2 regions of the Arthrobacter sp. 2MCAF14 genome follow, and region 1 is predicted to be linked to the other one. Evidence: predicted binding sites of a transcription regulator. Region 1 holds the regulator's gene; the other holds the start of a gene.

What was found. Region 1 encodes HspR, which represses chaperone genes until heat shock. Its sites were predicted from a motif close to AAGTTGAGTCNNNNNGACTCAACTT; they were not measured.
Region 2: clpB (ATP-dependent chaperone ClpB) is a predicted target of HspR. The motif match lies at 5,034-5,058, and genes of this name have one in related genera.

What each region holds. Positions count from the first base shown of each region.
Region 1 is NZ_JBFRHB010000058.1:14-11,689, forward strand. Features, by position in the region: gene AB4074_RS23140 (CG0192-related protein) at 147-782, shown strand; gene AB4074_RS23145 (heat shock protein transcriptional repressor HspR) at 787-1,209, opposite strand; gene AB4074_RS23150 (DnaJ C-terminal domain-containing protein) at 1,239-2,204, opposite strand; gene AB4074_RS23155 (nucleotide exchange factor GrpE) at 2,553-3,233, opposite strand; gene dnaK (molecular chaperone DnaK) at 3,236-5,113, opposite strand; gene AB4074_RS23165 (DUF817 domain-containing protein) at 5,468-6,337, opposite strand; gene AB4074_RS23170 (oxygenase MpaB family protein) at 6,345-7,136, opposite strand; gene AB4074_RS23175 (TetR/AcrR family transcriptional regulator) at 7,189-7,914, opposite strand; gene AB4074_RS23180 (NAD-dependent epimerase/dehydratase family protein) at 8,072-9,007, shown strand; gene AB4074_RS23185 (MMPL family transporter) at 8,983-11,163, opposite strand; gene AB4074_RS23190 (MarR family winged helix-turn-helix transcriptional regulator) at 11,266-11,676, shown strand, end outside.
Region 2 is NZ_JBFRHB010000021.1:21,128-32,803, reverse strand. Features, by position in the region: gene AB4074_RS14825 (succinylglutamate desuccinylase) at 1-265, opposite strand, end outside; gene AB4074_RS14820 (GntR family transcriptional regulator) at 377-1,003, shown strand; gene AB4074_RS14815 (DUF3073 domain-containing protein) at 1,159-1,392, opposite strand; gene AB4074_RS14810 (septum formation family protein) at 1,613-2,329, shown strand; gene clpB (ATP-dependent chaperone ClpB) at 2,330-4,999, opposite strand; gene AB4074_RS14800 (SRPBCC family protein) at 5,232-5,699, shown strand; gene AB4074_RS14795 (DUF4031 domain-containing protein) at 5,716-6,585, shown strand; gene AB4074_RS14790 (2-phosphosulfolactate phosphatase) at 6,582-7,361, shown strand; gene AB4074_RS14785 (PadR family transcriptional regulator) at 7,462-7,791, shown strand; gene AB4074_RS14780 (DUF1048 domain-containing protein) at 7,794-8,168, shown strand; gene AB4074_RS14775 (ABC transporter ATP-binding protein) at 8,171-8,971, shown strand; gene AB4074_RS14770 (ABC transporter permease) at 8,968-9,729, shown strand; gene AB4074_RS14765 (sialidase family protein) at 9,762-11,459, shown strand; gene poxB (ubiquinone-dependent pyruvate dehydrogenase) at 11,482-11,676, opposite strand, start outside.

The sequences.
Region 1 (11,676 bases):
ACCCGGCGCAACCAGGACCAACAGTGGAACACCGAAGGGCAGCGAGGCCTGGCACCCCAGCATGCTCCCTGCCCGCACAACGAGCCGAACCGGATTCAAATCATCAGCCCGGGCACATCGGTGGATCGAGGCTTAGGCTGGACCGCATGGCTATCATCCGTCGAGCAACCCTGAGTCCCAGCAAACTTGAACTCATCGAAAAGTACTTACCCGTCCAGTCATGGTTCAACATGGATGGCTCGGCGCCGCCCGAACTGCTTGGGGCATACCGCTTCGATGATCCGGACGGCGAAGTCGGCCTTGAGACCCATCTCGTCTCCCACGGCGGCAAGGTCTACCAGGTTCCCCTGAGCTACCGAGGTTCGAAATTGCCCGGCGCGGAGGACTCGCTGCTGGGCACCATGGAACACTCCGTTTTGGGCACGAGGTGGGTGTACGACGCCTGCGCAGATCCCGTCTACGTCGTCGCCCTGGCCACCGCCATCCTCACGGGACAGCAGGAAGCCGAACAGTTCGTGGACGTGGACGGCGTGCTGGAGCCACGCAAAAGTTCGGTCAACGTCAAAGGCAGCGGAACGCCCGGTGGCGAAGTCCCGGTGCTGAGCCCGGCAGCCCCGATCACCGAAGACGGCGTCACCAGCATCGAAGCCGGTGAGCTCACACTGCTGGTGAACCGTGTCCTCGATCTGGGTACACAGGGTTCGGAAGATTCGGCTTCCCTGAGGGGTACGTGGGCCGGGCAGGAAGCGCCGGTTCTGCTGGGGTCCCTCCCGCAGGCCTAGAGGATTACTCCCCCGGACGCGGCCGCCAGACGACAACTGCCTGGGATCGCGCCCGGGGGCGCTGCCCGCGGGCAAGGCTGACGACGTCGCCGGCTGCTCCCGCCGCGAAAATTCGGGCCTCCATCGGGCTCCGCCGGCGTTGCAGTTCCTCGCTCAACTCGGCCACGCGGAACTGAAGCGCGGCCACCTGGTTTTCGAGCTCGAGGATGCGCTTGATGCCCTCAAGGGACACGCCCTCGTGGGAGAGCCGCTGGACCTCGCGCAAGCGGTCGATATCGCGCTGGGAGTAACGCCGGGACTTGCCCGGGGCACGGCTCGGCGACACGATGCCGAGGCGGTCGTACTGGCGCAGGGTCTGCGGATGCATGTCAGCCAGTTCGGCCGCGACGGAGATGACGAAGATCGGCTGGTTGATGTCGATGCCCATGCCTACGTCCCCTCCCATGTGTTCTGCCGCTACAAGCGGGCCTTGGCGGCCAGGTCATGGCGAGGATCGGCGTCGGCAGTTGCCGCGGCGAATGCCTTGACGGCCTCCTCGGCCTGTTTGTTGAGGTTCTGCGGGACGGAGACGTCGATCGTCACCAGCAGGTCTCCGGTGCCCTTCGACGTCTTGACGCCGCGGCCCTTGACCCGGAGCGTGCGGCCGGAAGGCGTGCCTGCTGGGACGCGGACGGTGACGGTGTCGCCGTCGAGCGTTGGCACATGGATGTTGGAACCCAAGGCAGCCTCCGCGAAGGTGACCGGCACGTGGATGCGGATGTTGTCGCCGTCGCGGTTGAAGAAATCGTGGGGCTTGACGTTCACCGTGATGATGAGGTCCCCGTTGCCGGCTGCGCCGGGGTTGCCCTTGCCGCGCTGACGGACCTTCTGGCCGTCCCTGATGCCCGCCGGAATCTTCACTTCGATAACGTTGCCGTTGCTTTCGCGCAAGCTCACCGTGGTGCCGTGAATAGAGCCGGCAAAGGAAATTGAGGTGGACGCCGTACGGTCGCTGCCTTTTTGGGGCGCGCGCTGGAAACCGGTCTGTCCACCGCCGAAACCGCCGCCGAACAAGTCAGCGAACTCGGGAGGGATACCGCCGGCCCCTGCAGGCTGGCGTGCGCCGCCGCCGAAAAGCCCGCCGAACAGGTCCTCGAAGCCGCCATTGGCCGGCCCGCCGCGAGCTGCGCCCGGAGCGAAGCGTGCCCCGCCCATGGCGCGAATGGCATCGTACTGCTGACGCTCCTCGGCATCCGAGAGCACCGAATAGGCCTCCGAGATGTCCTTGAACTTCTTCTCCGCAGTAGCATCCCCGGAATTTGTATCCGGATGGTACTTCCGCGCAAGCTTGCGGTACGCCTTCTTGATGTCAGCGTCAGAGGCGTCCTTGGCGACACCAAGGATGGCGTAAAAATCCTTCTCAACCCAGTCCTGGCTGGCCACTCGGCTTCTCTCTTTCGTTCTGTGTTCGGTTGCGTAGCGCTACGCGAAGCATAGGCCCCCGCCCCTTCGCGTGGCGGCTAAGTCCTGCGGACTTCAGCCGCCCCTTCGCGTGGCGGATGTTGGCCTTCCCAACACTCGCAAGCTCGTGTCGGGGCCCTCGGCCAGATCCTTAGATTCCACTCCCGGGGCCTATGCTTCGCTTCGCGCCTGCTGTCGACTCACCTCAGGCGAGCCTACAGCGGGCGCGAAGCCGGATATGGGGCGGCGGTGTGGAGGGCACCGCGAAGCGGGCACCGCCCCATATCCGGCGAAGCGCCGAGGTGAGCAGACCTAGCGCGGTGAGTACAACTAGGCCGGCACAGCCACGATCACCTGGGCCGCACGCAGCACTCGGTCGCCGGAGCGGTAGCCGGAGCGCAGCACTTGGCTGACGGTGTCTACTTCGATGTCCTCGCCCGGCTGCTGGATGAGGGCTTCGTGGATCGTGGGGTCGAAGTCGACTCCGGTTTCCGCGATGCGCTCCAAGCCGTACGTCTTCAGCGCGTTCTCCAGCTTGGCGGCGATCGCGGCGAACGGGCCGTCCACGAGGTCACCGTGCTGGCGGGCGGCGTCGACGTCGTCCAGCACCGGCAGCAGGGAGTTCAGGACGCCGATGACGGCCATTTCCCCTGCGACGGCGCGGTCGCGTTCGACGCGCTTGCGGTAGTTGACGTACTCGGCCTGCAGGCGCAGGAGGTCGTTGCGGAGTTCCGCGGCCTCTGCTTCTGCAGCGGCACTGGGGGCCACCGACTCTTCAGCCGGAACCTCCATGCCGTTGAGGATTTCCTCAGCCTGGGACAGGGCGTCGCCCTCGGCGGCAGCAGCGGAATCAGCTGCCGATCCTTGGGGGTGGCGGGCGGCCCCGGTCTCCGGGTCAACCTTGCGGTTGTCGCGAATAATTGGCTTCTGCTGACCGGCTCCTTCACGCTCGTCGTGCTTGCCCTCGTTGTTGGAAGGTGAGTGCTCTGCGTCGTTGCCGTGATGAGGCATGCTTACTTCTTTTCGTCTTCGTCGATGATCTCGGCGTCGACGATGTCCTCATCGCCGGAGGCAGAACCCGACTTGGCACCGGCGTGAGCGCCCTCAGCACCTGCGGCGCTGCTTGCGCCATCCGGGGAACCGGCGTGCGAGTAGATCGCTTCGCCGAGCTTGGACTGCGAGTGCTGCAGCTTCTCGAAAGCGGTCTTCACTGCTGCGTCATCGGTGCCTTCGAGGGCCTTCTTGAGGGCGTCGACGTCGGCCTTGACCTCGGTCTTGACCTCTTCCGGCAGCTTCTCGTCGTTTTCGGCGATGAGCTTGTCCACGGAGTAGGCGAGCTGCTCGGCAGTGTTGCGGGTGTCGGTAGCCTCGCGGCGGGCCTTGTCCTCGGCTGCGTGTTCCTCGGCTTCACGGACCATGCGGTCGATGTCCTCCTTGGACAGCGCGGTGCCGCCGGTGATGGTCATCGACTGTTCCTTGCCGGTGCCCTTGTCCTTGGCGGAGACGTGGACGATGCCGTTGGCATCGATGTCGAAGGTGACCTCGACCTGGGGGACGCCGCGCGGTGCCGGAGCGATGCCAGTCAGTTCGAACGTGCCCAGCGGCTTGTTGTCGCGGGTGAATTCACGCTCGCCCTGGAAGACCTGGATGGCCACGGACGGCTGGTTGTCGTCAGCGGTGGTGAAGGTCTCGGAACGCTTGGTGGGAATGGCCGTGTTGCGCTCGATCAGGTGCGTCATGACACCGCCCTTGGTTTCGATACCGAGGGACAGCGGGGTGACGTCGATCAGGAGAACGTCCTTGCGCTCGCCCTTCAGCACGCCGGCCTGCAGTGCTGCGCCAACGGCAACAACTTCGTCCGGGTTGACGCCCTTGTTGGGCTCCTTGCCACCGGCGAGTTCCTTGACGAGGTCGTAGACGGCGGGCATGCGGGTGGAACCACCCACGAGCACGATGTGGTCGATTTCGGAGAGCTTGATGCCGGTCTCGGCGATGACGTCGTGGAACGGCTTCTTGGTGCGCTCAAGCAGGTCCTTGGTGAGGTCCTGGAACTTGGCGCGGGTCAGCTGCTCGTCCAGGTGGACCGGGCCGTCGGGGGTGACGGAGAGGTACTGGAGGGAGACGTTGGTGCTGGTGGAGGAAGAGAGTTCCTTCTTGGCTTGCTCCGAAGCCTCGCGCAGACGCTGGAGGGCGATCTTGTCCTTGGAAAGGTCGATGCCCTTGATCTTGAGCTGGTTCAGCAGGTAGTCAACAACGCGCTGGTCCCAGTCGTCGCCGCCGAGGCGGTTGTCGCCGGCAGTGGCGCGGACCTGGATGGTGGAGAAGCCGTCTTCGTCCTTGCCGACTTCCAGCAGGGAGACGTCGAACGTTCCGCCACCAAGGTCGAAGACCAGGATGAGTTCGTCTTCCTTGCCCTTGTCCAGGCCGTAGGCAAGTGCTGCGGCGGTGGGCTCGTTGACAATGCGGAGAACGTTCATGCCGGCAATTTCGCCGGCTTCCTTGGTGGCCTGGCGCTCGGCGTCGTTGAAGTAGGCCGGGACGGTGATGACAGCGTCGGTGACCTTTTCGCCGAGGTAGCTCTCGGCGTCGTTCTTCAGCTTCATGAGGATACGCGCGGAGATTTCCTGCGGCGTGTACTTCTTGTCGTCAATGGCGACGGACCAGTCGGTGCCCATGTGGCGCTTCACGGAAGCGATGGTGCGGTCGATGTTGTTGACGGCCTGGCGCTTGGCGATTTCGCCGACCAGGACTTCACCGGACTTGGAGAATGCAACGACCGACGGCGTGGTGCGGCCACCCTCGGCGTTGGCAATGACGGTGGGCTCGCCACCTTCGAGAACAGAGACGACGGAGTTAGTGGTTCCGAGGTCGATACCTACAGCGCGTGACATATGTTGCTTCCTTTCAATGGCCGACGATCGAGATTTCACCCGATTCCGCTACCCGTGAGGGGATTGGAGGGCGGGGAGCACTCAACCTTCGGCTAGTTGAGCGTTCTGCACTCAACTGTACTCAGGCCTCATTCAATGTCAATCTAAAGTTGAGTCAACTACACTCAACTCTGCCGAACGCGGGTCAAGAAACCCCGGAAACACGGGGATTTACGGCCGATTTCGCCGTGGGAGAACGCCCGCCGGCGGGGCTTGGGTTGAGGGCCGACGTCGAACTCGCGGGAAGAGTGCCGGTTCGCGTGAGCGCTCCGGCGACTCCGCAGCGTTCCGGCGATGTCGACGGCGGGTATTCCGTCAGCCGGAGGCGGCCAACGCCTCGTCCGGCTGCATCGGCTTGTACACCCATGCCACCAGCACCACGGAGATGATCATCAGGAGGAACCACGAGACGAGCTTGTCCGGGGACACCAAGTGCCAGCCATCCAGTTGGCTCGGATACAGCCAGGCGTGCGACCAGGTGGCGATGTTCTCGGCAATCCAGATGAAGAGCGCCACCAGCAGGAATGCCAGGACCAGCGGCATCCGGAGTCGATGCCGAAACACCCGGAAGTACATGACGCACCGGCCATAGATCACGACGACGGCGGCCAGCAGAACCCAGCGGGCATCAACGATGTAGTGGTGGGAAAAGAAGTTCACATAGATGGCCGCAGCCAGGACCGCAGTGATCCAACGCCTTGGATACCCGGCGAAGCGCAGGTCGAAAACCCGGTAAACCCGCACCATGTACGAGCCGACCGCCGCGTACATGAAGCCACTGAAGAGCGGAACGGCGCCGACGCGGAGAACACCCTCGGCTTCATACGACCACGAGCCGACGTCTGTCTTGAACAACTCCATGACCGTTCCCACCATGTGGAAGAGCACGATCACCCTGAGCTCGCGCAAGGTTTCCAGCTTCGTGGCCACCATCAGGACTTGGATCACGACGGCGGCGATCGTCAGGAAATCGTTCCTCGCGAGGCCGGAGTTGGCTGGATACCAGAGGTGGGCACCGAAAATGACGGCAAGGAGCGAAGCGCCGAAGATGCACGCCCACGCCTGCTTGAGGCCGAAGACGGTGAACTCAGTGAGCCTGGATCGAAGTCCTCGGGCCGGGGCACCGCCCAGGAAGCGGCTCGCGCTCCCGTCGATAAGTTCCTCAACCGCGGTGAGCTCACGCATCGGCGCCCTACTCGCCAGGGCCGAGCTCGCCCGGTCCGAGCCGGCCAAGATAGTAGTTCTTCGGCCAATGCCTGACTTTCTCCGGCAGCTTTGGGTAAGCCGCTGCCAAGAGGCGCATGGTGCCGTCGAAGCTGCGCCGATGCAGGGTATTCCAAGGCAGCCCGAATCCCGCCCGAAGCTGCTCCGGCAGCAGGCCCGCGGTCAGCAGCCGGACCAACGGCATGCTCAAGCGCATCAAAAACGGCCCGCTCGTGGGGTAAAGGAGCTCGTGGGCCACCCGCAAAGCGGCTGCATCCGGTTCGAGGTTCCGCAGGTATTCATCCCGATAGCCCGCGAAGGCCGAGCGGTCGGCAGGCCAGAGCTCGGCGGGAAGCTGCAACGCCGTCCCGACCCGCGCATACTCACGGTAGACCCGATCGGCTGTGTCGTCGTCGAGGGCTCCATGGACCTTTTCGTAAACGGTGACGGCGGTGTCATAGAGGGTTGCCACGACCCAGAGCTGGGATTGCGCGTCAAAGGCGTTGTATCCGGGGGCGGAATCGTCCGCTGGCCGGCGAACCGGTGCGTGCGCACGATTCACAGCCCGGCGCACCGCGGCCAATTGCTCGTCCGAGCCATAGACCACAGCGTAGACGTACGTCATGGTGGCTCGCAGCCGGTCCAATGGCCGTTCGGCGAAGTTGCTGTGCTCGGCGACGCCGTGACCGACCGCGGGATTGGCGATCTGCATCAGGATGGCGCGCCCTGCTCCGGCGAGCAAAACGCCCTCCGCGCCGATGTCAGCAAGTCCGCGAGCCATGCAGTTACTGTACCTTCGGGCACGGGCTTTCATGCACGGTTGCGGGGGGCGGCTACAGCCCCACGATCCCCTGCAGCACCGTGAGCTGGTGCTCAAACAACTCGTCGCGGGCCGGGAATGTGTCGGCCCCGTATTGGCCGAACACCTCGAAGCTGACCGCCCCGAAAACCGACGTCCACACCAGCACGCCCCTGGCCAACGCGGGTTCGGGAACGGCCACTCCCAGTTCGGCCCGGATGGCCGCCAGGTCCGCGGCAAGGGCTGGAGGAACGACGACGGCGGGCGCCGCGTCGGCAGCCAAGGCACCTGCGCGGTACGCGGCGTCGAAGATCCCCACCATCCGGTAGATCACCCGCGTTCCGGGTTCCGTAGTGCGCTCGGCGGGCGCTTGGTATCCGGGGACCGGGCTGCCGAACAGGAGGGCATACCTCGCCGGCTCGCGCAGGGCCCACTGACGAACGGCCCGCCCGAGCGCCAGGAATCTGCCGCTGTAGTCGTCCTCGGGGAGGGCGTCTACGGCGGCATCCACCTCATCGCCCAGCTCGCCGTAAGCGTCAATCAGCAAGAGGGTCAAGAGTTCGTCGCGGCTCTCCACATACCGGTACACGGCGGAGGACACCACGCCAAGATCGCGCGCGACAGCCCTGAGGGACAAGCCCGCGGCGCCATGCAAGGCAAGGTGTTGGCGACCCAGTCGGATGATGTCCGCCACGGTCTGGGCCCGGGCCCGCTCGCGGGGCGTCGGTTGTCTGGCCGCTGCGGCCAAGGGATGTTCCATCCATCCAGCATGCCACAAAAGAGAGCACTGGAAACAAATGTGAGCAGTGCTCTTGACATGGAATTCGAAAAGGCTCATCCTGACTTCAGAGAGCACTGCTCTCGAATTAGATTTCAACCCAAGAACTAAATCCCCCAAGCAGAAAGTGAGCAACACCATGTACGTCGTCACAGGAGCAGGCCCCGTGGGATGGACCATCGCCGAGCAACTCGCGGACCGCGGCGAAAACGTGCGCATCCTGACGCGCTCAGGCAGCGGACCGGACCACCCGCTGGTCGAAAGGCTCCGCGTCGATGTTTCGGACCCGGCCAAGTTGGCGCAAGCCTTCGACGGCGCCACGGCCGTCTTCCACTGCATCCACGGTTCTGCCTACCGGGCCAAAGCCTGGGCGGCCGAGCTTCCCGGAGCAGAGCAAGTGGTGATGGACGCCGCTGCGGCGGCAGGCGCCGTCGTCGTCTTCCCGGAGAGCCTTTACTCCTACAGCGAGCCGGACAAGACCATCACCGAAAGCAGCCCCCGCGAAGCGACCGGCGGCAAGCGCGGCATCCGCTCGGCCCTGTTGAAGGCCCGGCAAGCCCACCCGGCGAATACCGTCAGCGTGGTGGCGGGCGATTTCTTCGGGCCACGAGCCCGCATGGCGCACGCCGGCGAGCGCATGGTCCCCCTCGTCCTCAAGGGCGAGACCGTCCAGGTTCTCGGAAGCGCCAAGCAGCCGCACTCTTTCACATACGTCCCGGATCTTGCCGCCGCCATGATCGCCGCGGCCCAAAGGCCCGAACTCTGGAACTCGGTATTGCACGCCCCCACGGGTCCGGCAATGACGATGCGGGAAATTGCGGGAAACTTCGGACGCTCGGCCGGCATGCCCGAACCGAAGCTGAGCGTGGTTCCGGGCTGGCTGCTCCGGACCCTCGGCCTGTTTTCAACCGACATGCGGGAGCTGGCCGAAATGTTGTACCAGTTCGAGCGTCCATTCGTCATGGACTCCACAGCGAGCCAGGCCAAGCTCGGGCTGGAACCGACACCGCTTTCAGATGCGATGGCAGCGACCGTGGCCTGGTGGCGGGATCAGGAAGCCGTGGCTGCCCGCTGATTCTCCTTCGACGCCGGATCGCGTGCCAGGCGTCCCGGCCACCAGATGCGCCGGCCAATGTCGTAAGCCAAGGCCGGTACTAACAGCGAGCGCACGATCGTGGTGTCGAGCAGCACTCCGAACGCCACAATAAAAGAGATCTGCGCAAGGAAAAGGATCGGGATGACCCCAAGGGCAGCAAAAGTGGCGGCAAGAACGACGCCCGCCGAGGTAATCACCCCGCCGGTTGCACCGAGGCCCTTCAAGATACCGGCGCGGGTTCCGTCGAGCCTCCACTCTTCCCGGACGCGGGTCATGAGGAAGATGTTGTAGTCGACGCCGAGGGCCACGAGGAATACAAAACCGAAAAGCGGAACCGAGGCATCCGCTCCGGGGAATCCAAACACATGGTTGAACACCCAGGCCGACACGCCCAACGCCGCCGCATAGGACAGCACTACGGTGCCGATCAGCAACAGTGGCGCCAAAACGGACCGCAGCAATGCCATGAGCACCAACAGGATGACCGCCAAGACGATCGGGATGATGCGCCACAAATCAGACTGTGCGCTGGCGTTGGTGTCCACGGCAGTGGCGGTGGTTCCTCCGACCAAGGTTCCGGGCGCCTTGTCGTGCAGCTTCTGCCGGAGGGCGGCGATGGTCTGCTCGGCCTTCGCCGAATCTGCTTCTGAGGACAGGGTGGCGTTGATCAGCACCCGGCCGTCCCGCACCAAGGGGACAGTGTCCATCGCGGTTTCCGCCAGCGGGCGGACGCCGGAATCCGGTTGAGCGGCAACCACGGATGCATCCGAGATGCCTTCCTGGGCTTTGACCCCGGCAAGTACCGCGGCCGCCGCCTTTTCGTCGGCCACAACCACCACCGGGCTTCCCGCACCGGCGGGATAATGCCGGCCCAATGCCACTTGGCCGTCTACTGCCTCGGATTTGCTTAGGATGAGCGCCGACTGTGGAACACCGCTGGCCTGGAGTTGCAACAGGCCAGCGGCGCAGACCACTAAAACGGCAGCTGCGCCCAGCCATACGGCCCTGGGCCGCCTGGCTATGATGCTTGCCAGAAGCCTCCAACCCCGGGGAATGCCGGAGTTGGCTGGGACTTTCCTCGGGGTACGCGGCCAAAATGCGGACCTGCCGAGCAAGCCAAGCGCAGCAGGAAGCAGTGTCAGGCTGGCCAACATTGAAAAGCCGATTCCGATTGCGCCGATGGGCCCCAGTCCGCGGTTTGAATTCAGTTCTGAGAAGAGCAGGCAAAGCAACGCCAGCGCGACCGTTGTCCCGGAGGCCAGGATGGCCCCGAAGCTGCCTCTGTACGCGCGTCCCACAGCCGACCATTTGTTCGGCGCGTGGCCCAAGGCCTCACGGTAACGGGCCACAAAGAGGAGGGCATAGTCGGTGGCCGAGCCAACCACCAGGATGGACAGGATCCCTTGGCTTTGTCCCGTCAATGGGATGACGCCCGACTTCGCCAAGGCAAAGACCAACAGAATGGAACCGCAAAGCGCGAAGACGGCGGTAAGCAGCACCACAAAGGGCAGCACCACGGATCGGTAGACGGCTAGCAGGATGACCAAGACGGCACCGAGTGCCGCGAAAAGCAGTATCCCGTCGATGCCCCCAAAAGCGCTGACCAGATCGGCGAGGAAGCCCGCCGGTCCCGTCACGTAGGTGGTTGTTCCAGCGGGAAGTGCCGCCCCGGCCGCAAAATCCGTCACCTTTGCACGAAGCGCTTGGATTCTCCCTTTGACCCGGTTTCCATCGTCTACCGGGACGATGAATTGCGCCGCCTTGCCATCCGCGGACGGAATCGGCCCAACCGTCGACGTCGAGTGGCTGACCCCGTCGGCGGCAGAGAGTTGGGTGCCGAGGGATGCCAATCCGGCCAGTTGAACGGGTGAAAGCTTCTCAGGAGACTCGATCAACACCACCGCGGGAACATTGCCGCTGGAAATGAACCTGCTTTGCCATTCACGGGCTTCGGTGGATTCGGCGCTCGCTGGAAGGAAGGATGATTGGTCGTTGCTGGACACCTCGCTGAGCTTTCCAAAGGTTGGGCCGCCGATTCCACCGACCCCCATCCACGCCACCAGCGATAGCACCGCGCCCGCCAACCACCACCCCGAACTGCTGCGTCGGCCGGTTCCAGTCCGCTTGTCTGTCATGCCCACACCCTTCCTAACTACTTCCATGACGAAATATATCTATCATGGAGATAATTGGTCAATGACATCCCGGTGGGATAATTTGAGGCTGAAGGAGGCCTCATGGATGACAATCAGCACGTCCGGTCCGCGGCTGTACTCCTCGGGCTACTCCAGCAGTTCACGGTCGAAACGGAGCGGTATGTGGAGGCCATCAGCAACCGCCACCACCTCCATCGAACGGACCTGAACGCATTGGCTGCCATGGTGGCTGCCGCACGGGAGGGCAAGACCATGACTCCCGGGGCGCTCAGGGCGGCACTCAACCTGAGTTCGCCGGCAACAACCGCACTTGTGGACCGGCTCGACCGGGCAGGCCACTTGGAGCGCCGCCGCAGCGAGAAGGACCGCCGCCAGGTTCATCTGGAGATGACCGATTCCGCGCGCGCCACCGGCAGCGAATTGTTTTCTCCCCTGGCGGGCGCTATCGCCCCGGTAATCGACGCACTTTCGCCGGAAGAACTCCGCATAGTC
Region 2 (11,676 bases), on a different contig from region 1:
GGAGGATGATCAGTCTCCCTGTTACCTCATCCGGGTTCAAAGTGCGGATGAGTTCCTGGAGCAGGATCTGGCCTTCATATTCGTCACCGTGCGTTCCGGCGATCAAAAGAACCGTGGGGCCGTCTCCACCACTCAGGACCGCGATCGGCGAGGGGATGACAGCGGCGTCGTTCTCGTTGTCCGAATGTTCGATCTCCAGGTAACCCAGCTGCTTGCCGACGGCGGCAAAATCGATCCCGGGTATGCGTGGAATGTGCAGGCTCATAGGCACCTTTCCTCAGGGTTGGTAGAATTGGATTCACTGTATACAGTGAATCCTGTGATGTAAAGCACGTAGGATTGAACGAGTTTTGATACCAAAAAGGGGATGGGGCGAATGGCCACGCAAGCTGCCAAGGGGATGAGGCCGCTGAGCGAGCACGTCTACGACAGGATCAGCAATGAGATCGTCAACGGAGTGGTCGAGCCTGGCGCTCCCCTGGTCCAGGAACAACTGGCCGAAGAATACGGCGTTTCCCGGACGCCGGTCCGCGACGCACTGAACCGCTTGGTGCACGAAGGACTCGCCACTTTGGTCCCGGGCTCCGGGTATTTTGCGACAACGCTGACCCGATCAGCCGTCGAAGAAGTCTATGAGGTACGCAAGGCCCTTGAGATCATGGCCATCAGACAATGCGGGGCCAAGTACACCAACCTTCAGCTTGCCCGGCTCGAGCTGCTCATCGCCGAGGGTGCAGCAAGCGCCGACCCGGAGGAACTCTTTACCGCTACGCGGGCGTTCCATTTGGGCTTGGCGGCGCCTGCGCCCAACGGATTCCTGCTGAAAACGCTCGAATCCGTCTGGGACAACCCCGTTCAACGGCTCATCAGCCGTTCGTATCCCTTGGATGACACCAAGCTTGAGCGCGTGGCGGACGCTCACCGGAAGATCCTTGCTGCAGCCCGCGCCAATGACCTCGAAACACTGATCCCTTTGCTGGATCTGTGCCACGAGAAGGACTGACCGGCAAAAGGGGACGAAAAAAGCCCGTAGCGCACGCCAATCACGGCGCGCCCTACGGGCCCTGTGTTTCGGGAGGCATCTGGGGATGCCAAATCACTTCGTGTACGACGGCGGTACGCAACTCGATGCCGAAAGGCACCTGATTGTTGCTACAGCTATCCGATACGGCGGGTGTCTACCTCGTCGTCATCGTCTTCCAAGTCCTGTGCGTACTTGTCCTCGTAAGCCGAGTAATCCGGCTCCGGCGGATCGTCCGCGAATCGGCTCGTCGCACGACTTGATGGCCCAGTCAGCTCGCGCTGAAGGGCCGAATAGTCAGTGTTCGGGGAGTAGTACTTGATGTCCCGAGCCTGCTTGGTAGCTTTTGCCTTTTGACGGCCGCGCCCCATGGCGTGACCCCCTTTTGTACTTGGACCGGAGGTGGTCACCTTGGCGATCGGTGAGGCCCCGGAATGTTTGGTCAATTTGTCGTATGTCTAGATTACATGCTTTCTGGAGCAACTGCTTGCCACGACCTCGCGAAAGCGGCGTCACACTTCCACACGGCAGTATCACCGTTCGTCGGCATGAAAAACTTGGGTAGAGTCGCCCTAATATCGGGCCGCACGCATGAAAGGCGCTAACTCAGACATGGGCCAGGACAACACGATCCCGGGAAACAACGGTACAGGCGACAACGAGTCGCCGGTAGACCCTGGTTCAGGGGCCGGGTATCCGGGGACTTCGGGCACCTACCCGGATACTGGCATGCCTGGCCAAACCGAGCCCGGGGACGGCTTTCCCTCCGAAAAAGGGTCGTCCCTGCGGACTGCCCTGGACGCCATAACGCGGTATCGGCTCATCATTGGCGGCATTGTGCTGGCTGTATTGATCCTCATCGGAGTAGTGATCTGGATCCTCGTTGGGGCCTTGGCCAACCGCCCGGCGGCCGCGCCCGTCCCCGCACCGGCCACGTCCACTAGCCGCGGCCCCCTCCCGGCTGATGTCGAGGCAAAGGACTACCAGCTGGGCGATTGCTTCGCCGATTTCGACTCCAACGCCACCAAGTCCAAAGTGGTGGACTGCACCACCGACCATTCTGCCCAGCTGGGCGCCATCTTCCGGTACAAGGCTGACGACACCTTCCCCGGTGCCACTGCCTTGCGTGACAAAGGCCGCGAAATCTGCCGTGATCTGATGCTGAACGAGGCCTCCACGAAGTACGCGCTCCTGCAGCAGAACGTGTACCCGAGTGCCACCAGCTGGGACAACGGCGACCGCCGCGTGGACTGCTTCATCGTGGTGAACTCGGGAAACACGCTCAAGGAATCCGTGCTGCAGAAGTAGTTACTCCTTCCGCCTCACCGTCAGGCCGCTACCCGCCGGAGCCCCGCCGTCGGGACCCGTCAAAGCTTCGAGACCCTCGATGGTGAGTTCGTCGACGTCGGCCGCCGTATCCACGAGCACCGTGTCGCCGTCTGCGATCTCTCCGGCGAGGATCTCCTTGGCCAAGCGGTCGCCGATCTCGCGTTGAACCAGCCGTCGCAACGGACGGGCGCCGTAGGCGGGATCGTAACCGGACATCGCGAGCCAGGCACGGGCGCCGTCACTGACCTCAAGGGTGAGCCTGCGGTCGTGCAGGCGCTTGGTCAGCTCGTCCACGTGCAGCTCGACGATCCTGGCGAGCTCGTCCACGCTAAGCGGATCGAACAGGACAATCTCGTCGAGCCGGTTGAGGAACTCCGGTTTGAAGGACGCGTTGACCACGGCCATGACCGCATTTCGCTTCGCCGTGGCGTCCAGCGTTGGATCCACAAGGAACTGGCTGCCCGAGTTGGAGGTCAACACCAGGATGGTGTTCCGGAAGTCCACGGTGCGGCCCTGCCCGTCGGTGAGGCGACCGTCGTCGAGCACTTGCAGGAGGATGTCGAACACCTCCGGGTGGGCCTTCTCCACCTCGTCGAGCAGGATCACGGAGTACGGGCGACGACGGACCGCTTCAGTCAGCTGACCGCCTTCCTCGTAGCCCACATATCCGGGAGGGGCGCCGACCAGCCGGGCCACGGAGTGCTTTTCCCCGTATTCAGACATGTCGATCCGCACCATGGCGCGTTCGTCGTCGAACAGGAAGTCAGCGAGTGCCTTGGCGAGCTCGGTTTTGCCGACGCCGGTGGGGCCCAGGAACAGGAACGAACCCGTGGGGCGGTTGGGGTCACTGATGCCCGCACGGGCGCGGCGGACGGCATCGGAAACGGCGGCCACGGCCTTGGACTGGCCGATCAGCCGCTTTCCGATCTCCTCCTCCATGTGCAGCAGCTTCTGGGATTCTCCCTGCAGCATGCGGCCAGCGGGGATCCCGGTCCAGGCCGAAATGACCTCGGCGATATCGTCCGCCGTGACTTCGTCCGCGACCATCAGGGCGGGCTTCGCTTCACCGCGCGCTTCGCGGGCGGACTCTTCCTCGGCTGCTGCGCTGAGCTCGCGCTCCAGAGCGGGCAGTTCGCCGTAGAGAATGCGCGAGGCGGCTTCAAGGTCGCCTTCGCGTTGGTACTTTTCGGCGGCCGAACGCAATTCATCGATTTTCGCCTTGAGGTCGCCAACGCGGTTGAGCCCGGCCTTCTCGGATTCCCAACGGGCGTTCAATGCCGCGAGGGCTTCCTTCTTGTCGGCCTTGTCCGCGCGCAGCGCAGCGAGGCGTTCGATGGAGGCCGCGTCGGTCTCGCGGGCGAGGGCCAATTCCTCCATGGTCAGACGGTCCACGGCACGGCGAAGCTGGTCGATTTCCTCAGGAGCCGAGTCGATTTCCATGCGCAGCCGGGATGCGGCCTCGTCCACGAGGTCGATCGCCTTGTCCGGCAACTGACGGCCCGAGATGTAGCGGTTGGAGAGCGTCGCGGCGGCCACGAGGGCGGAGTCTGCGATCGCTACCTTGTGGTGGGCCTCGTAGCGTTCCTTGAGGCCTCGGAGAATACCGATCGTGTCCTCCACGCTGGGCTCGCCCACGTAGACCTGCTGGAAGCGGCGTTCCAGGGCAGGGTCCTTCTCCACATTCTCGCGGTACTCGTCCAGCGTGGTGGCGCCGATGAGGCGCAGCTCGCCGCGGGCCAGCATTGGCTTGAGCATGTTGCCCGCGTCCATGGCGCTTTCACCGGTGGCACCGGCGCCCACCACCGTGTGGATTTCGTCGATGAACGTGACAATCTGCCCGTTGGAGTTCTTGATCTCCTCCAGCACGGCCTTGAGCCGTTCCTCGAATTCGCCGCGGTACTTCGCGCCGGCCACCATGGACGCAAGGTCCAGCGCGATCAGGGTCTTGCCCCGCAGGCTTTCCGGGACGTCGCCGGCCACCATGCGCTGGGCGAGCCCTTCGACGACAGCGGTCTTGCCGACGCCGGGTTCACCGATCAGCACCGGATTGTTCTTGGTGCGCCGGCTCAGGACCTGGACGACCCGCCGGATTTCGCTGTCCCGCCCGATCACGGGATCCAGCTTGCCGGAGCGCGCGACGGCGGTGAGGTCCATGCCGTACTTCTCGAGGGCCTGGAAGGTGTTTTCGGGGTCTTGCGAGGTGACTTTCCGGTCGCCACGGACACCCGGCAGGGCGGCGAGCAGTGCTTCGTGGGAGGCGCCGGCGTCGCGCAGTAGCTTCCCCACGGCGTCGCTTCCGGCCGAGAGCCCCAAGAGGAGGTGCTCAGTGGACACGAACGAGTCGCCGAGTTTCTCAGCCTCGTTCTGGGCGGTCTGGATGGCCTGCATCGAAGGACGGGAAAGCTGCGCTTGCTGCACGGAACTGCCCGACGACGACGGCAGGGCCTTGATAGCCGAGCTCGCCTGCACGCTCACGGCATCCGGGTCCGCTCCAGTGGCGCGCAAAAGGGCTACGGCGACGCCCTCGCGCTGGTCCATGAGCGCTTTGAGCAGGTGGGCCGGCTCCAGCTGCGGATTTCCGGCGGTGGAGGCGTTCATGGCCGCCGCGGAAAGAGCCTCCTGGCTCTTGGTGGTGAATTTGACGTCCATGGAAGAGCTCCTTTCGGGAGTAGACTGTTTCTCAAAGTTGAGTCTACTATGCTCAACTTTGGCGAATCATCCCCCCTGCTCCATGTTTGCCGACGGCGAAACTGCTGTCTATAGCCTTCTCCGCTTACCGCGGCTCCCGCCGTCGAAACCGTGGGTGTGGGCCGCGCGCTGCGCGCCGGAACGCAGCGCGGCCCGCACCCACGATCCCGGTAAAGCGCCGTACGATATGCACATGGCACCCTTCACAGTCACTCGCAATGCGCTGATCCCCGCCGAGCCCGCCGACATCTTCCCCTTCGTCAACAACTTCCACGAGTGGACCAAATGGTCTCCGTGGGAAGCCGTTGACCCCAAGCTGAGCCGCAGCTACTCGGGCAACGAATCCGGCGTCGGAGCCAAGTATGCCTGGAGCGGCAACAACAAGGCTGGCACCGGAACCATGGAAATCGTCAGCTCGGAAGAGCCTGGCAAGATCGACATCCGCCTCGAATTCACCAAGCCGATGAAGGCCATCAACCCCACGGGGTTCACGTTCGTGCCCGAAGGGGACGGCACCCGCGTCACCTGGACAATGACCGGCGAGAACAAGGGCCTCGGCAAAATCTTCGCTTTGTTCATGAACATGGAGAAGATGGTGGGCGGCGACTTCGAGAAAGGCCTGACCGCACTCTCGGCGGTAGCCACGCGGAAAAACCCGTAGTTTCTCGGCGCAGGCCATGGCCGTCTACGTTGATCCGCCGCTGTGGCCCGCGCACGGGACCGTGTTTTCCCACCTCGTCTCGGACACATCGCTCGAGGAGCTGCATGCCTTCGCCGAGGCTGAGGGGATTCCCGAGCGCGCCTTCGACGGCGATCACTACGACGTCCCGGAACGCCGCTACCAGGACCTCCTTTCCGCAGGTGCCATCCCCGTGGAGGCCCGGATTTTGGTGCGCAAACTGATCGCGAGTGGCTTGCGGATCCCCGCCCGCCAACGGAACAAGGCCCTCACCGTGCCCTTGCTGGAGCGCTGGAATTCGACACTTCCGGGACACGAGGAGCTGGGTTTCGAATTGCTCGAACGCTGGGGCGAGGACCATCGGAAGTACCACAGCCGCACGCATTTGCTGGCGGTCCTGGAAGCCTTGGATCTCCTCACCGAACCCGGGCCGCCCGCGCGCTCAGTAACTTTGGCCGCTTGGTTCCACGATGCCGTCTACGAGGGAATCGCCGGGCAGGACGAAGAGCAGTCGGCCAGGCTGGCCGAGGACCGACTAGCCATTGCGGGACTTCCCGGGCAGGTGATCGACGACGTTGCCCGGCTTGTCAGGCTGACCTCCACCCACAGCCCCGAACCGGGAGACCATCTCGGCGCCCTCCTATGCGACGCCGATCTGTCCGTCCTCGGCGCAGAACCCAAGGCTTACGCCCGCTACCTGGCTGCTGTCCGCGAGGACTACGCGCACGTCGGCGATGCAGACTTCGCGGCAGGCCGCGCCGCCGTCGTCCGCCAACTACTCGCCTTGGATCCGCTCTTCCACAGCGAACGGGCGAAAAGCCTGTGGCTCGATGCCGCACGCCGCAACCTGGAGGCCGAACTGTCATGACCATGGCGGGGACGGTGCACCGGCAGCTTCCGTTCACGGTGAGGTTTGAATGGGGGCTCGACGGCGCCCATGCGGTCGCGTCCGGAGCGGACCTCGCCGTGGTGGTTGACGTCCTCTCCTTCACCACATGCGTCAGTGTCGCCGTCGATCGGGGCGCCATGGTGTTCCCCTATCCGTGGAAGGACACCGGGGCTGAGGATTTCGCCGCCCACCACGATGCCCAACTGGCGGGTCCGCGAGGTGGAGGCGGCCTGAGCCTCTCGCCGTCGAGCCTGCGGGACGCCCGGACGTTGAGCCGCGTCGTGCTGCCTTCACCCAACGGCTCGTCGATCGCGTACGAGCTCGCCCGGGAAATCCCCCTTATCGCAGCCGTGTCACTGCGAAACGCAGCGGCCACCGCGGATTGGGTGGCATCCGAACTCCCCCCGGATGCGGTGGTGGCGGTGATCGCGGCCGGCGAGCTTTGGCCCGGCGGTTCGCTCCGGCCCGCCGTGGAGGATCAGATCGGGGCCGGCGCCTTCATTGCCGGGCTCGCTGCCGCAGGGCGAGGCGGCTTCACACCGGAAGACGGCAGGGAAGGTTTCGCGCCGGAGGCTGATGCCGCGATGGCCGTGTTCAACGCCGCCGAACCCCGGCTTCATGACGTTCTGCGAGGCTGCTCCAGCGGCCGTGAGTTGATCGGCGCAGGGTACGCGGACGACGTCGAGATCGCCGCCGAACTTGACGCCGGGTCCGCTGTGGCCCTGTTGAGGGACGGCGCGTTCCAGCGGCCCTGAGTGCGCTTCGGTGCGGTTTCCATAGGGGCTTGCGCTTCCACTACTTAGCGGTACTATGTACCAGTAGCTAGTAACACTGAGTAGTGAAAGGAGGTGTCCGATGGGCAGGCAAATGACGGAGATGCTCAAAGGGACCCTGGAGGGCATCGTTCTCGCCCTCCTGACCGGGAATCCCGCGTACGGGTACGAAATCACGACGCTGCTCCGGGGGCAGGGCTTCACCGAGATCGCCGAGGGCACCGTGTATGCGCTGCTCGTCAGGATCGAGCAAAAGGGCCTAGTCGACGTCGAGAAGCGGCCGTCAGAGAAGGGGCCGCCGCGCAAGGTCTATTCGCTCAACGAGCAGGGCGAGAAGGAACTGGACGAATTCTGGAATACGTGGAGTTTCCTGTCCGAGCGACTGGAACAGCTCCGAAAGGGAGGAAAGTAAACATGGCCACAGGGTGGATCGAGCAGCTCACGGGATCGCTCGAACAGAAGAAGCAATACCGGCAAAACAAGGCACGCGTGGAGCAGCTTCCCGCGGACTATCGCGCGGCGGCGACCGCGCTGGAACGGTACCTGATGTACTTCGGGGCCATCACCAAAGGAGAGATCCTGCTGCAGATGCTCGGTGATCTCACCGATCTGTTCGAGCAGAGCGCCGCGGATGGAACGCCGATCCGCTCGATCGTCGGTGACGACCCGGTGGAATTCGCCGAAACGTTCATGCGCAACTACACGGTAGGTCAGTGGATCAACAAGGAGCGCGAACGCCTGGTCAAGGCAATCGACGCCGCTGCCGGGGACGATGGGAAGGAGAGGTAATCATGACCAGTGCATCCACTACCCGCGAACCCGCGATCCGCGTGCAGGGCATGGAAAAGTCCTACAAGGAATTGCACGTACTGCGCGGTGTGGACTTCGATGTGGCGCCGGGCACCATCTTCGCCCTTCTCGGCTCCAACGGCGCAGGAAAGACCACGATGGTGAAAATCCTGTCCACACTGCTGAGTCCGGACGCCGGCACGGCCACCGTCAATGGATTCGACGTCGTGAGCCAAGCACTGCGGGTCCGGGAATCCATCAGCCTCACCGGACAATTCGCTGCAGTCGATGAAATCCTCTCCGGCCGGGAAAACCTGGTGCTGGTTGCCAAATTGCGCCACCTGAAGGACCCCGGCCAAGCGGCGGATGATCTTCTGGCGCGCTTCAACCTCTCCGAGGCAGCATCCCGAAAAGTGTCCGCGTATTCAGGAGGCATGCGCCGTCGCCTTGACATCGCCATGAGCCTGATCGGGCAGCCCGAGGTGATCTTCCTCGATGAGCCGACCACCGGGCTCGACCCCGAAGCACGCATCGAGGTGTGGCAGGTAATCCAGGAGCTCGCGAATCAAGGCACCACCGTTCTGCTCACCACACAGTATCTCGACGAGGCCGAACAACTCGCGGACCGGATCGCCATCCTTCATCAAGGGCGCATCATCGCGAACGGCACTCTCGCCGAGCTCAAGCAACTACTCCCACCGGCGAAGGTCGAATACGTCGAAAAGCAGCCCACCCTGGAGGATATCTTCCTCGCACTTGTGGGGAACGAGGGCAAGGTCGCGTCAAGTAAGGACCAGTCATGAGCACACACTTCTTCGGAGACACGGCCGTCCTGCTGGGCCGCTCCATGCGTCACATCTTCCGCAGCGCGGACACCATCATCACCACCGCGATCACGCCGATCGCCCTCATGCTGCTGTTCGTTTACGTGTTCGGCGGCGCCATCAAGACAGACACCGGGAACTACGTCAACTACCTGCTGCCGGGGATCATGCTGATCGCGATTGCATCGGGAATCGCGTACACCGCCGTTCGCTTGTTCACCGACATGAAGAGCGGCATTTTCGAGCGGTTCCACTCTATGCCGATCGCACGATCGTCCGTGCTGTGGGCGCATGTGCTGACTTCCCTCGTTGCCAACGGGCTTTCCCTCGTGATCATCGTGCTGGTGGCCGTCCTCATGGGATTCCGCACATCGGCAAGCCTGCTGTCATGGCTCGCTGTCATCGGGATCCTGGCGCTGTTCACCCTGGCACTCACCTGGCTGGCAATCATTGCGGGCCTGACAGCGAAGTCCGTGGACGGTGCCGGCGGGTTTTCCTACCCGCTGATCTTCCTGCCGTTCATCAGCTCGGCTTTCGTCCCCACGACCACCATGCCGGGTCCCGTGCGCGCTTTCGCAGAGAACCAGCCAGTCACTTCGATCGTCAACACGATCCAGGATCTGTTTGAACAACGGCCGATCGGCAGCGACATATGGGTCGCACTCGCATGGTGCCTGGGCATCCTTGTTCTCGCGTACTTCTTCGCCACGGCAGCCTACCGGCGCAAGATCAGCTAGGGGCCGAAGGCGCCATCTCGTATCATAGACGTGTGACCTCCTACCTCCAGCGCAATGGTGCCGCACTCCCCCAAGCCCGTCCCGACGTCGAGCACGTCCTGGCGGTGCGCGGCGCGGGAGGCTACCGGCAGTACCGCATCCCCGCGCTGGCTGTCTCCACGGTGGGAACAGTGCTCGCCGCCTATGACGGCCGGCCGAACCTCGACGACCTGCCCAATCCGATCGATCTCCTGCTCCGGCGCAGCACGGACAATGGCCGCCACTGGGAGGAACAGCGGGTGGTCCGCACCGGCCCGGGGCTCAATGGCTACGGCGATCCGAGCCTCCTGGTGGACGCCGTGACCGGGCGGATTTTCATGTTCCACGCCGCGGGGACGCATGCCGGTTTCTTCGAGGCGGTAGGCGGCCTGGAACCGGATGACGACGTGCAGCACTGCGACGTCAGCTTCTCCGACGACAACGGCGTCACCTGGCAGCATCGGCGGCTCACCGATCAGCTCAAACTGGGCAGTGTTGCGGGCGCTCGCGACCGCGGCATCACGGGGATCTTTGCCGCTGCCGGGCAGGGAATCCAGATGCACACCGGTCCGTTCGCAGGACGCCTGGTACAGCAATTCGTCGTGCTCGTGGACGGCGAAATCAAGGCGGCTTCCGCGTACAGCGACGACCACGGCGAGAATTGGACGCTCGGTTCACTGATCGGAAAGGGTCCGGACGGGATCGGCCCCAACGAGAACAAGGTGGCGTGCCTCGACGACGGCCGCCTCCTCCTGCATTCGCGCGCGACTCCCCGGCGGGTGGCAGCAGTCTCCAATGACGGCGGAGAGACGTGGAGCCAACTGGAACCCGTGGAAGACCTCCCCGACCCAAGCGACAACGGCTCCCTGGTCCGCTTCGACGGCCTGCCAAGCGTGATTTCCTTGGCCACCCCGGCCACGAACCGCTGGCTGATCGCGAGCAACAACCAGGACACGTCCCTGCGACGCAACACGGTCCTCAGCCTGTCCACGGACAACGGGGCCAGCTGGCCCGCCAAGCTGGTCCTGTGCGAGGGCAGCTCGGCGTACTCGACGGCGGCGCGGCTGCCGGATGGCAACATCGGCGTCCTCTACGAGCGGCAGGGATACCTCGAAATCGTCTTCGTTTCCGTCCCGGCTGAGCAACTGACGGAGCAGCTTTCGGCCTCGGCCGGATCGGGTAAGCCTGAAACCCAGCCCGATGCCCTCGAGTTTCACATGGAACTGCGCTCCATCACGCCCGGCCGACCCGCTGCGTGGCAGAACGCCGGCGAATTCCACGTCATCTCCCCGGACCACGACGGCGACTGGGACGTCCAGACCTGGAAGGAAGTGGGCCAAGGCTACTCCGCGGAGCAGGCGCAGATCCTCGGCACCCGCGAAGCCCAGGACCTCAACTACGGACCGGTCATTCCGGGCTACAAAGCCGGGGACATCCTCGCCTTCACCGGCCGCGCCCGCAACCTGGGCACCCGGCCGGCCACCGGCGTCGTACTCCTGGGACCGCACGCCAATCCGGCGGACTTCCCGCCCGCCGATCTGGCACCGGGCGCGGAAGCGCTGTACTTCACGCCGGCGTACACCGTCACCGACGAGGATCTGGCGCGGGACTCGCTTGAACTGACTTTTGGGGTGGCGTACGACGGCGGCGCCCGGGTGGTCGAGCGCAGCTTCAGTTTGGATCTGCGCTCGGGAGCAGTGGCGGCTGGTTAGTCCCGCGCGGTAACGATTCCGGCTAGAAGATTTGGCGGATGTTGGTCCTTGCGAGGTCGATGAGCTGGTCGCCGCGGCCCGAGAGAACCGTCCGGATTGCGTAGAGCGTGAAGCCCTTGACCTGTTCGGCGCTGATTGCCGGCGGAATGGACAGTTCCTGCCGAGCCGTGCGGACGTCGATGAGGGCCGGACCGTCGTGGGCGAAGGCTTCAGCCAG